One region of the Priestia sp. P5_B4 genome, then DNA from elsewhere that is predicted to be linked to it. Evidence: riboswitches for the same ligand, from Rfam matches in the RefSeq annotation. Region 1 holds a riboswitch; the other holds the start of a gene.

Region 1 (4,427 bases):
CTTACTTGACGACAAGCGAGCAAGTGCTGTTAAAACAGCTAACACAATGCCTATGGCAAAGCTTATTAATGTTAGTGGAATAGAATATTGAATAGCTCCCTTTAGCATTGGTAAGAGAGATGATTGAGCGATTGAAATCAATTGATTCAATCGCTCTCCATCAGGAAAAATATTATTTAGGAGAAACATCTTCGCCAAACCATTTCTTAGAAATTTTTGCGTATGTTCCGTCTTTTTTCATATCTTTCAATGCTTTGTTTACTTCATCCACTAACTTACCGCTGTCTTTTCTAAACATAAAGCCGCTTGCAGCACCATCGGATTTTTCATCCGCGATTTTGATAGGTGCGTTAGGGTGCTTTTTCTTATAGTCAAGGAACGATAATTTATCGTTGATTGTAGCATCAACACGGTTTGCGCTCATTAGTTCTACTGCTTGAGCAAAACCTTCAGCACTCGTAATGTTTGCACCATAAGATTGAGCCATGTCTTTATAGTTACTTGTTAATGACTGCGCTGATTTTTTTCCTTTTAAATCTTTAAATGATTTAATATCTTTTTCGTCTTTACGAACAATTAATACAGCGCCTGACTGGATGTATGGATCAGAGAAATCGTATTTCTTTTGACGATCTTCACGAATACCCACTTCGTTAGCAATCATGTCAAAGCGTTTAGCATCTAATCCGGCAAACATGCCATCCCACTGTGTTTCTTTGAACTCAGCTTTTACGCCAAGACGTTTAGCTACTTCTTGAGCCAATTCTACATCAAACCCAGTTAGCTTTTGTTTGTCATCATGAAAAGTGAACGGAGGGTATGTACCTTCAGTTCCAATTGTTAATACGCCATCTTTTTTCACTTTATTATATAAATCCTCTTGTGAAGATTTATTGTCTCCATTGTTTGCTTCATTTTTTGAGCTAGAACCGCATGCGGCAAGCACAACTGTGAAAGCTAATAGTAGCGACAAAAGTGCAGCAAATTTCTTCATTTTCTAAACCCCCTAGTATTCTGATAGGAAATGATACTCTGTGATACTAAACAAGAACACAGCAAAAGTCAACAAAAAAAACTTATACGATTAATGTGACTTAAAATAAGGGAAATATACCTTCTATACACGGTTTGTCATAAGGATACAGAAAGATTTTAAAATTTGGATTAAGTGGATTTTTAAGGGAGATTTGAGGAGCAAAAAGGAAGTTTCATGCGACGATTTTCTCTTTCATTTTTTCATGACTTTTGGTGCAATAAACATATAGTTAAATGTTAAGGTAGAAATAAATTCCTTATGGTACACTTAAAGAAGAATTTATGAAACGGAGCGATATGATGAAAGCCATAAACTTAATCTCAATTGCCTTTGGTGCTATCGCTGGTACATATGCACGTTATTTGCTGAATCTTTCCTTATTATATACGGGCTATCCAATAGGAACGGTAATTGAAAACCTATTAGGAAGCTTCATACTAGGCCTATTAACAGGATTTTTTGTGTGGAAAAAGCCAAAAGAATGGATAAAGCTTGGACTAGGAGTTGGCGTATGCGGCGGTTTTACAACGTATTCAACGTTTGCAGGAGACGTCATTTCTCTCACTCAGTACCATTTATTTTGGGGAGCCATTTATGTAATGGTCTCTTTAGTAGGTGGAATCCTTCTTGCTTTAGCAGGCTATCTATGCGGTGAAGCGGCAGGGAAAAATTTAGTGAAAGTACATGAGGTGAAGTAAATGAGCATAGTGAGCTTGGCACTTGGCGGGGCAGCTGGAGGAATATGCCGTTATCTTTTGGGTTTAAAAGTTACAAAAACAGTTTCAAACCCTCCTTTTCCAGTATCAATGCTGTTTGTAAACTTGCTCGGTGCGTTTGGGCTTGGTCTTTTTTACGGTAGTTATTATGGAAAGGTTCCGAGTCATGCTTATGATGATTCAATATTTTTAATGATTGGCATTGGTTTTTTTGGTGCCTTTACCACTTTTTCAACGTTCAGTGTGGAAACCGTACAGTTAATTCGAGAAAAATCTTATCGGAAAATGCTGGCGTACGTGGGGATTTCAGCATTTGGAACAGTTGGTTTATTTACAGTCGGTTTACTGGCAGGAACGTTTTTATTTAAGTAAAGAGAACGTTTCTAGTAGGGAAAAACAAAAAGACGGAGAAGTAGAGAATGGATAGAAAAGCAGAAGTTTGGAAATACATTTTGTTGATTGTAGCTGTTGCAGGTCAGATCATCGGTTTTTTATTTTTATTTATAAATGTTGTGGCGGCATTTATTTTTTACGGTTTTTATATTCTAACTTTTATTATGTTACTCCTGCTGTTTATATGGGATCGGAAAAAGGAAAAAGACAAGGAAGAATTTGACGACTATACCGATTACTAATCATTTAAAAAGCAGAATGATGCGGTGCGCCGGACCTCTTACTTAGTAAAGAAGCTTAAAAGATACATCTATAAAAGGAAGAGAGCCGTAAGAGCATAAAGAGATATTGTATTTACATCTAGTTGTGTTATAATTTTAAGTGCGAAAACAAAATCAATAAATAGCAATCACTAGGGGAGCTTTTTGAAGCTGAGACGAATGTATTTCGGACCCTTTGAACCTGATCTGGCTTGTACCAGCGTAGGGAAGTGGCGATCATGTTTACATAACGATGCATGCTAACCACTCTACGTTGTAGAGTGGTTTTTTTGTATGTAATAAAGCCCTCTACACAAGATGAAGTGATTGAAATTTCTCTTTATTCTGAACGGAAAGGTTTCGATCATATGGATATTCCTAAATTTCATGTCGTTACAACAGATAAGCAGCCAATTGAAGAGGTTCGGGACATTTTAACGGCTATTGAGCCTTTTGCGGGTGCCATTCATATTAGAGAAAAAAAGAAAACGGCAAAGCAGATTCAATGTTTGCTAGAAAGCCTGCCATTTTGTCTCTCTAAAATTATTGTAAATGACCGAGTTGATGTAGCGCATGCTTTAAAAGCAAAAGGCGTACAGCTTGCCTATCATAGTTTAGATGTTTCGTGTGTTAGAGACGTATTTCCTTCTCTTATTGTCGGAAAATCAGTTCACTCTGTGGAAGAGGCTTTAGAAGCTGAAAAAGATGGTGCTCACTACATTCTATACGGACATATTTATTCAACACATTCAAAAAAAGGATTAAAAAATCGAGGGGTAGCAGCACTAAAAGAAGTAGTAGATGCTGTACAGATACCGGTTATTGCCATCGGAGGAATTACACCTGTAAATGCCAAAGAGGTGCTTCAAACAGGAGCACACGGTATAGCTGTGATGTCTGGTGTCATGCTTGCGCAAAATCCTCTTAAAGCGATTAAACAATATTCTCATATATGGACATCTGGAGGTGGAGAAAATGAAGCAGCATTATGATGTACTGTTAGTCGGAGGAGGCATAATCAGCTCTTCTATCGCTTATCATTTGTCAAAACAAGGAGCATCAGTGGCCATTCTTGAACGAAATCAAATTGGTTGTGAAGCTTCAAGTGCAGCAGCTGGTATTTTAGGTGCTCAAGCTGAAATTGATGAAGAAGGTCCTCTTTTAGACCTTGCTATTAAGAGCAGAAGCATGTTTCCTGAGCTGGTGAAGGAACTAAAAGAAAAAACGGCCATCGACGTAGAGCTCATTCAAAAAGGCTTATTAAAAGTCGCTGTAACAGAAGAAGATGCACACGTATTAAAGAAAAAAGCCGCTCAGCACCACCGATGGGATGAACATGTAAGATGGATCGATGTAAAAGAAGCGCGTTTGTTAGAACCTGGTCTCTCTCCAGACATATACGGAGCCATTACAATACCGGGGGACGGCCAGCTAGCTCCGGCTAAGTTAACGCAAGCTCTTGCTCATGGAGCCTTGTATCACGGAGCAGATATATTCGAATACTGTGATGTTCATTCTCTTATTATGGAAAATGAAACAGTAAAAGGTGTACAGACGTCCAGAGGCTCTTTTTACGGAGAAAAAGTAGTTATTGCAGCAGGCTCATGGGCTAAACGCTTTATTTCTTCTGAACATTTAGGTCGCGTGTTTCCCGTAAAAGGGGAGTGTATTGCTCTTCGAAGTCATAAGCCGCTGCTTTCTAAAACGATTTTTTTAGATGAAGGTTTTTACTTAGTGCCTAAGACTGGTGGAAGAATCGTAATCGGGGCAACTAAGCTACAGCATGACTTTACCAAGACGGTTTCTGCACAAGGTATTCAATTTTTGCTGAATAAAGCTTCGGCGCTTCTGCCAGCTATTAAAGAAGCCACATTTGAAAAAGCATGGGCTGGTCTTCGTCCACAAACAAATGATGGCTGGCCTTATTTAGGAGAGCACCCTGAAATAGCGAATCTACACATGGCGTTTGGCCACTACCGAAACGGTATTTTATTAAGTGCTGCAACTGGAAAAATTATGGCT
Region 2 (4,427 bases), on a different contig from region 1:
AAAACGATCTATACGTTGTCATACGTTTTTTACAGTCAATAAAACTAAACAGAAGTCTTACTTTTACTTAACTTTATACTGCACAAATATTAATTTACTATTTTTCGACACGTTTTGTCAATACCCATGTTTATAAAACGCTTTCAAAAGGCGATAATATATATTTATACAAAAAAGCTATTGCAATGTTGCAATAGCTTTTTCTTGCTCTTTGAGTCTCTATTAGAAGTTTAAGGGACTAAAGAACACGCATGTTTATTTTATAAAAATACAAAATATAGAATAGCTGCTAACACAATTCGATATAGTGCAAACGGTACTAATTTGATACGATTAATTAATTTCAGGAAAAAGCGAATAGACACCAGCGCAAAAATAAAGGCGCTGATAAAACCAGCAATAAAAAACGGTAGTGCATCTGATGTGAAATACTGCCAGTTTTTAACCAATGAAAGTCCACTTGCTCCTGCCATGATTGGCACTGCCATAATAAATGTAAAATCTGCCGCTGCCTTATGGCTCATTCCAAGAAGAACCCCTCCTGAAATCGTTGAGCCTGAACGAGAAAAACCTGGCCAAAGAGCAATACATTGAAACAGTCCTATACCCAGTGCTTGTCCATAAGACATTTGGTCCACCGTCTCTACACGCGGACGTTTAGGTCCAAACAAATCTGCTAGAATCATTAATACAGCTCCGACTACTAAGCCAATTAGCACCGTATTTAAAGAAAACAAATGTTCATCAATGTAATCATCAAACAAAAGACCTAACACTCCTGCGGGTAACAGACCAACAATTACTTGCATTAAATTCAAGCGATTTGTCGGTCCAATTGGAGCGGCTGGCTTTTTTCCCAATCCTAATAAATTAATGAAACGATCTTTAAAAATAACTACTACTGCTAAGATCGACCCTAGCTGAATAACAATTTTAAATGTATTAGCTACGGGAGATGAAAATAATTCTTTTGAATTTAACCACAGGTCATCCACAATAATCATATGCCCAGTTGACGAAACAGGAGCAAACTCTGTTAAACCTTCTACAATCCCTAAAATGATTGCTACAATAATTTCCCACATAAAGCTATATACCTTGCCTTTCTTTCAAATTAATAAGCTTATCGCTTCGTTTTCCATGCTCAACTATTTTCCTATTTTGACACTTGCTTTTTTATCATAATTGTTAAAACTATGAAATACAATGTGTATTTGCAAAAAGATAAGAATCTTTAATAATTTGTAATAAAAACCTTACATGCTATAACCAAAAAACAAGATATCAGCTTTTATTTGTTTTAAAAAGCAGTCGCTATGTTCGGTATAAAATCCAGGCCCTTAGCTAAAAATGAATCATCTAGACTATTTTTCTTTAGTGTGAAAAAATGACTAAATGATTATGTTTTTTCCATCCCCTTTACTGTCATCTATCATTTTAATCAACTAGTGCTTGCTTATACGACATATCCCCTAAGTAATTTGAAACTTTTTTCTCTCTTTTCTCGTATATAGTAGTATCTTTTTTAGGAGGCTTTTTACTATGAATGGAAATGTACGTACAATGAAATGGGTCACTGCTGGGTATGAAGCCTTGCTGGGAATTCCTTTAATTGGCGCGGGGATTGTTATGGGCTTTAGTTATACTCCTCTTTTTATTGGATTTATTCTTCATGCTATCACACTCATTTTAGCTAATAGACGAGGGTTATCTGCGTATGGAAACATACTAGGGATTGTTACTTCACTGGTTGCTTGGATTCCATTTTTAGGGTTTGTTATGCACATTATTACAGCTATTGTGATTGCAATCGATGCTGCTAGACAACGTTGATTGTCTAGCTTTTTTTATTTAAGGGTTGATTTTTTACCGAATGATGGTAAACTTAAGCCGTAAATTGAATAATTTGAATGTTATTTCTACTAGGGGTGTCTGATAGCTCAGACTGAGAGAAGAGTGCTATAAAACTCTTTAACCCTTTGAACCTGATTTGGGTTATACCAGCGGAGGGAAGTAGTCTTGAAAAGAATAGTATATGTTTATTCTTTTTTCGCCTATTCCATCGGGTTCTGTCTATCACAGAACCCGATTTTTTTATGGTTCGGTATAGCTACACTTTATGCGAAACCGGAGGAATATGTAATGTCAAAACAAAATGTATCAGTTTCTATGAAAAAGCCTTTTCCAAACAGTCACAAAGTATATGTCCAAGGATCCAGAGAAGATCTTAAAGTGCCTATGCGTGAAATCCATCAGTCTCCTACTACAGGATCTTTTGGGGAAGAAGAAAATAATCCCGTACGTGTATACGACACGAGTGGTGTTTATACAGATCCCTGTTATGAAATTAATTTACAAAAAGGATTACCGGCTCTGCGCGAAAAGTGGATTGCAGAACGAAACGATGTAGAAACATATCAAGGCCGTACGGTTCAGCCACAGGATAACGGTTATTATGATGGTGATCCAAGAGATCAGTACGAGCGCTTTATCACTAATCGTTTACCTTTGCGCGCGAAAAAAAATCAAAATGTAACGCAAATGCACTATGCGAAAAAAGGAATCATCACGCCCGAAATGGAATTTATCGCTATTCGTGAACAGATGGATCCTGAAGTCGTGCGTGAAGAAGTAGCAAGAGGACGTGCCATTATCCCTAATAATATCAATCACCCTGAGAGCGAACCGATGATTATCGGCCGCAAATTCCACGTAAAAATCAATGCTAATATCGGAAATTCAGCTATTCGTTCAGCTATTGAAGATGAAGTAGAAAAAATGACATGGGCAACGCGTTGGGGAGCCGATACAATTATGGATTTATCAACAGGAAAGGATATCCACACAACGCGCGAATGGATTATCCGCAACTCGCCTGTTCCTGTAGGGACTGTTCCTATTTACCAAGCGCTTGAAAAAGTAAAAGGTGTRGCAGAAGATCTAACGTGGGAAGCATATCGCGATACATTAATTGAACAAGCGGAGCAAGGTGTTGATTACTTTACTATTCACGCAGGTGTTCTTTTACGCTATATTCCTCTAACAGCGAAACGTACGACAGGTATTGTTTCACGCGGAGGATCCATCTTGGCGCAGTGGTGTTTAGCTCATCATGAAGAGAACTTTTTATATACTCGCTTTGAAGAAATCTGTGAAATCTGTAAAGCATACGATATTTCTATTTCGCTTGGCGATGGGCTGCGTCCTGGTTCCATTGCAGATGCTAATGATGAGGCACAGTTCGGTGAATTAGAAACGCTTGGTGAACTAACTAAAATTGCTTGGAAACACGATGTTCAAGTTATGATTGAAGGCCCTGGACATGTCCCTATGCACCTCATCAAAGAAAACGTAGATAAACAAATGGAAATATGCCAAGAAGCTCCCTTCTATACTCTTGGACCGCTTACAACCGACATCGCTCCAGGCTATGACCATATTACATCAGGTATCGGGGCTGCAATGATTGGCTGGTTTGGGACAGCTATGCTTTGCTACGTAACGCCAAAAGAACATTTAGGTCTGCCAAATAAAGAAGACGTTCGAGAAGGCGTTATCACCTATAAAATTGCTGCGCATGCCGCTGACCTAGCAAAAGGCCATCCAGGAGCACAAAAACGCGATAACGCGCTGTCTAAAGCAAGATTTGAATTTAGATGGAATGATCAATTTAACCTGTCACTAGATCCAGAGCGCGCAAAAGAATATCACGATGAAACACTTCCCGCTGAAGGTGCTAAAACAGCCCATTTCTGTTCAATGTGTGGACCTAAATTCTGTTCGATGCGTATTTCTCAAGATATTCGTAACATGGCTCAAGAAAATGAAAAAGATGTAAACGAAGTAAGAAAAGAAGGAATGAAAGAAAAAGCTAAAGAGTTTGTTAACAGTGGTTCAAATATCTATCAATAATGAAGTAGAACAGCTTAAAGAACAAATTAAGCAGCTTGAAAGAAAGTTATTATTTGTTCAGCAAAATTGTCAGCACATTATCGTTGAATCCTCACATTCTTCCGTAAGGCGCTGCATTAAGTGTTTCTATCAACAAGAGGCAGTGGCTAGGACAAAAGTATTTTAGTTGAAGAAAGATCCGAACGATTAATCGTTCGGATCTTTTCATTGTGATGGTAAACGTAGACTTCATATCTGTAGCTGCTTTCTAGCTATTGATTCAGTTATGTCTCCATCTCTTTATCTTTTTTTGAAACGTGCTTTCAGCACGTTCTTGACCCAATATAGTATTTTAATAATAACCCAGCCTATAAATGTACCTAGCGTATTCAAAAAGATATCATCAATATCAAATACTCGTTCCGTTAGCTTGTACTGTAAAATTTCAATCAGAAAACTGATTAAGAAACCCGTCGTAAACACTTGAATAAAACCGTCAAACCACTTCATAAACAAAGGAATAAACATTCCAAGCG

What was found. A riboswitch is a leader RNA that binds a small molecule or an ion and turns the genes downstream of it on or off. The one in region 1 is predicted to bind thiamine pyrophosphate.
Region 2: linked by a shared signal. The riboswitch ahead of thiC (phosphomethylpyrimidine synthase ThiC) and the one ahead of AC1DRF_RS04230 (thiamine phosphate synthase) in region 1 are both predicted to bind thiamine pyrophosphate.

Annotation. Positions count from the first base shown of each region.
Region 1 is NZ_JBFULJ010000018.1:7,062-11,488, forward strand. Features, by position in the region: gene AC1DRF_RS04205 (amino acid ABC transporter permease) at 1-189, opposite strand, end outside; gene AC1DRF_RS04210 (amino acid ABC transporter substrate-binding protein) at 173-994, opposite strand; gene AC1DRF_RS04215 (fluoride efflux transporter FluC) at 1,318-1,734, shown strand; gene crcB (fluoride efflux transporter CrcB) at 1,735-2,124, shown strand; gene AC1DRF_RS04225 (hypothetical protein) at 2,172-2,387, shown strand; TPP riboswitch at 2,550-2,651, shown strand; gene AC1DRF_RS04230 (thiamine phosphate synthase) at 2,774-3,397, shown strand; gene thiO (glycine oxidase ThiO) at 3,381-4,427, shown strand, end outside.
Region 2 is NZ_JBFULJ010000011.1:14,934-19,360, reverse strand. Features, by position in the region: gene AC1DRF_RS03030 (undecaprenyl-diphosphate phosphatase) at 261-1,085, opposite strand; gene AC1DRF_RS03025 (hypothetical protein) at 1,543-1,833, shown strand; TPP riboswitch at 1,915-2,029, shown strand; gene thiC (phosphomethylpyrimidine synthase ThiC) at 2,143-3,912, shown strand; gene AC1DRF_RS03015 (hypothetical protein) at 3,890-4,078, shown strand; gene AC1DRF_RS03010 (VanZ family protein) at 4,192-4,427, opposite strand, start outside.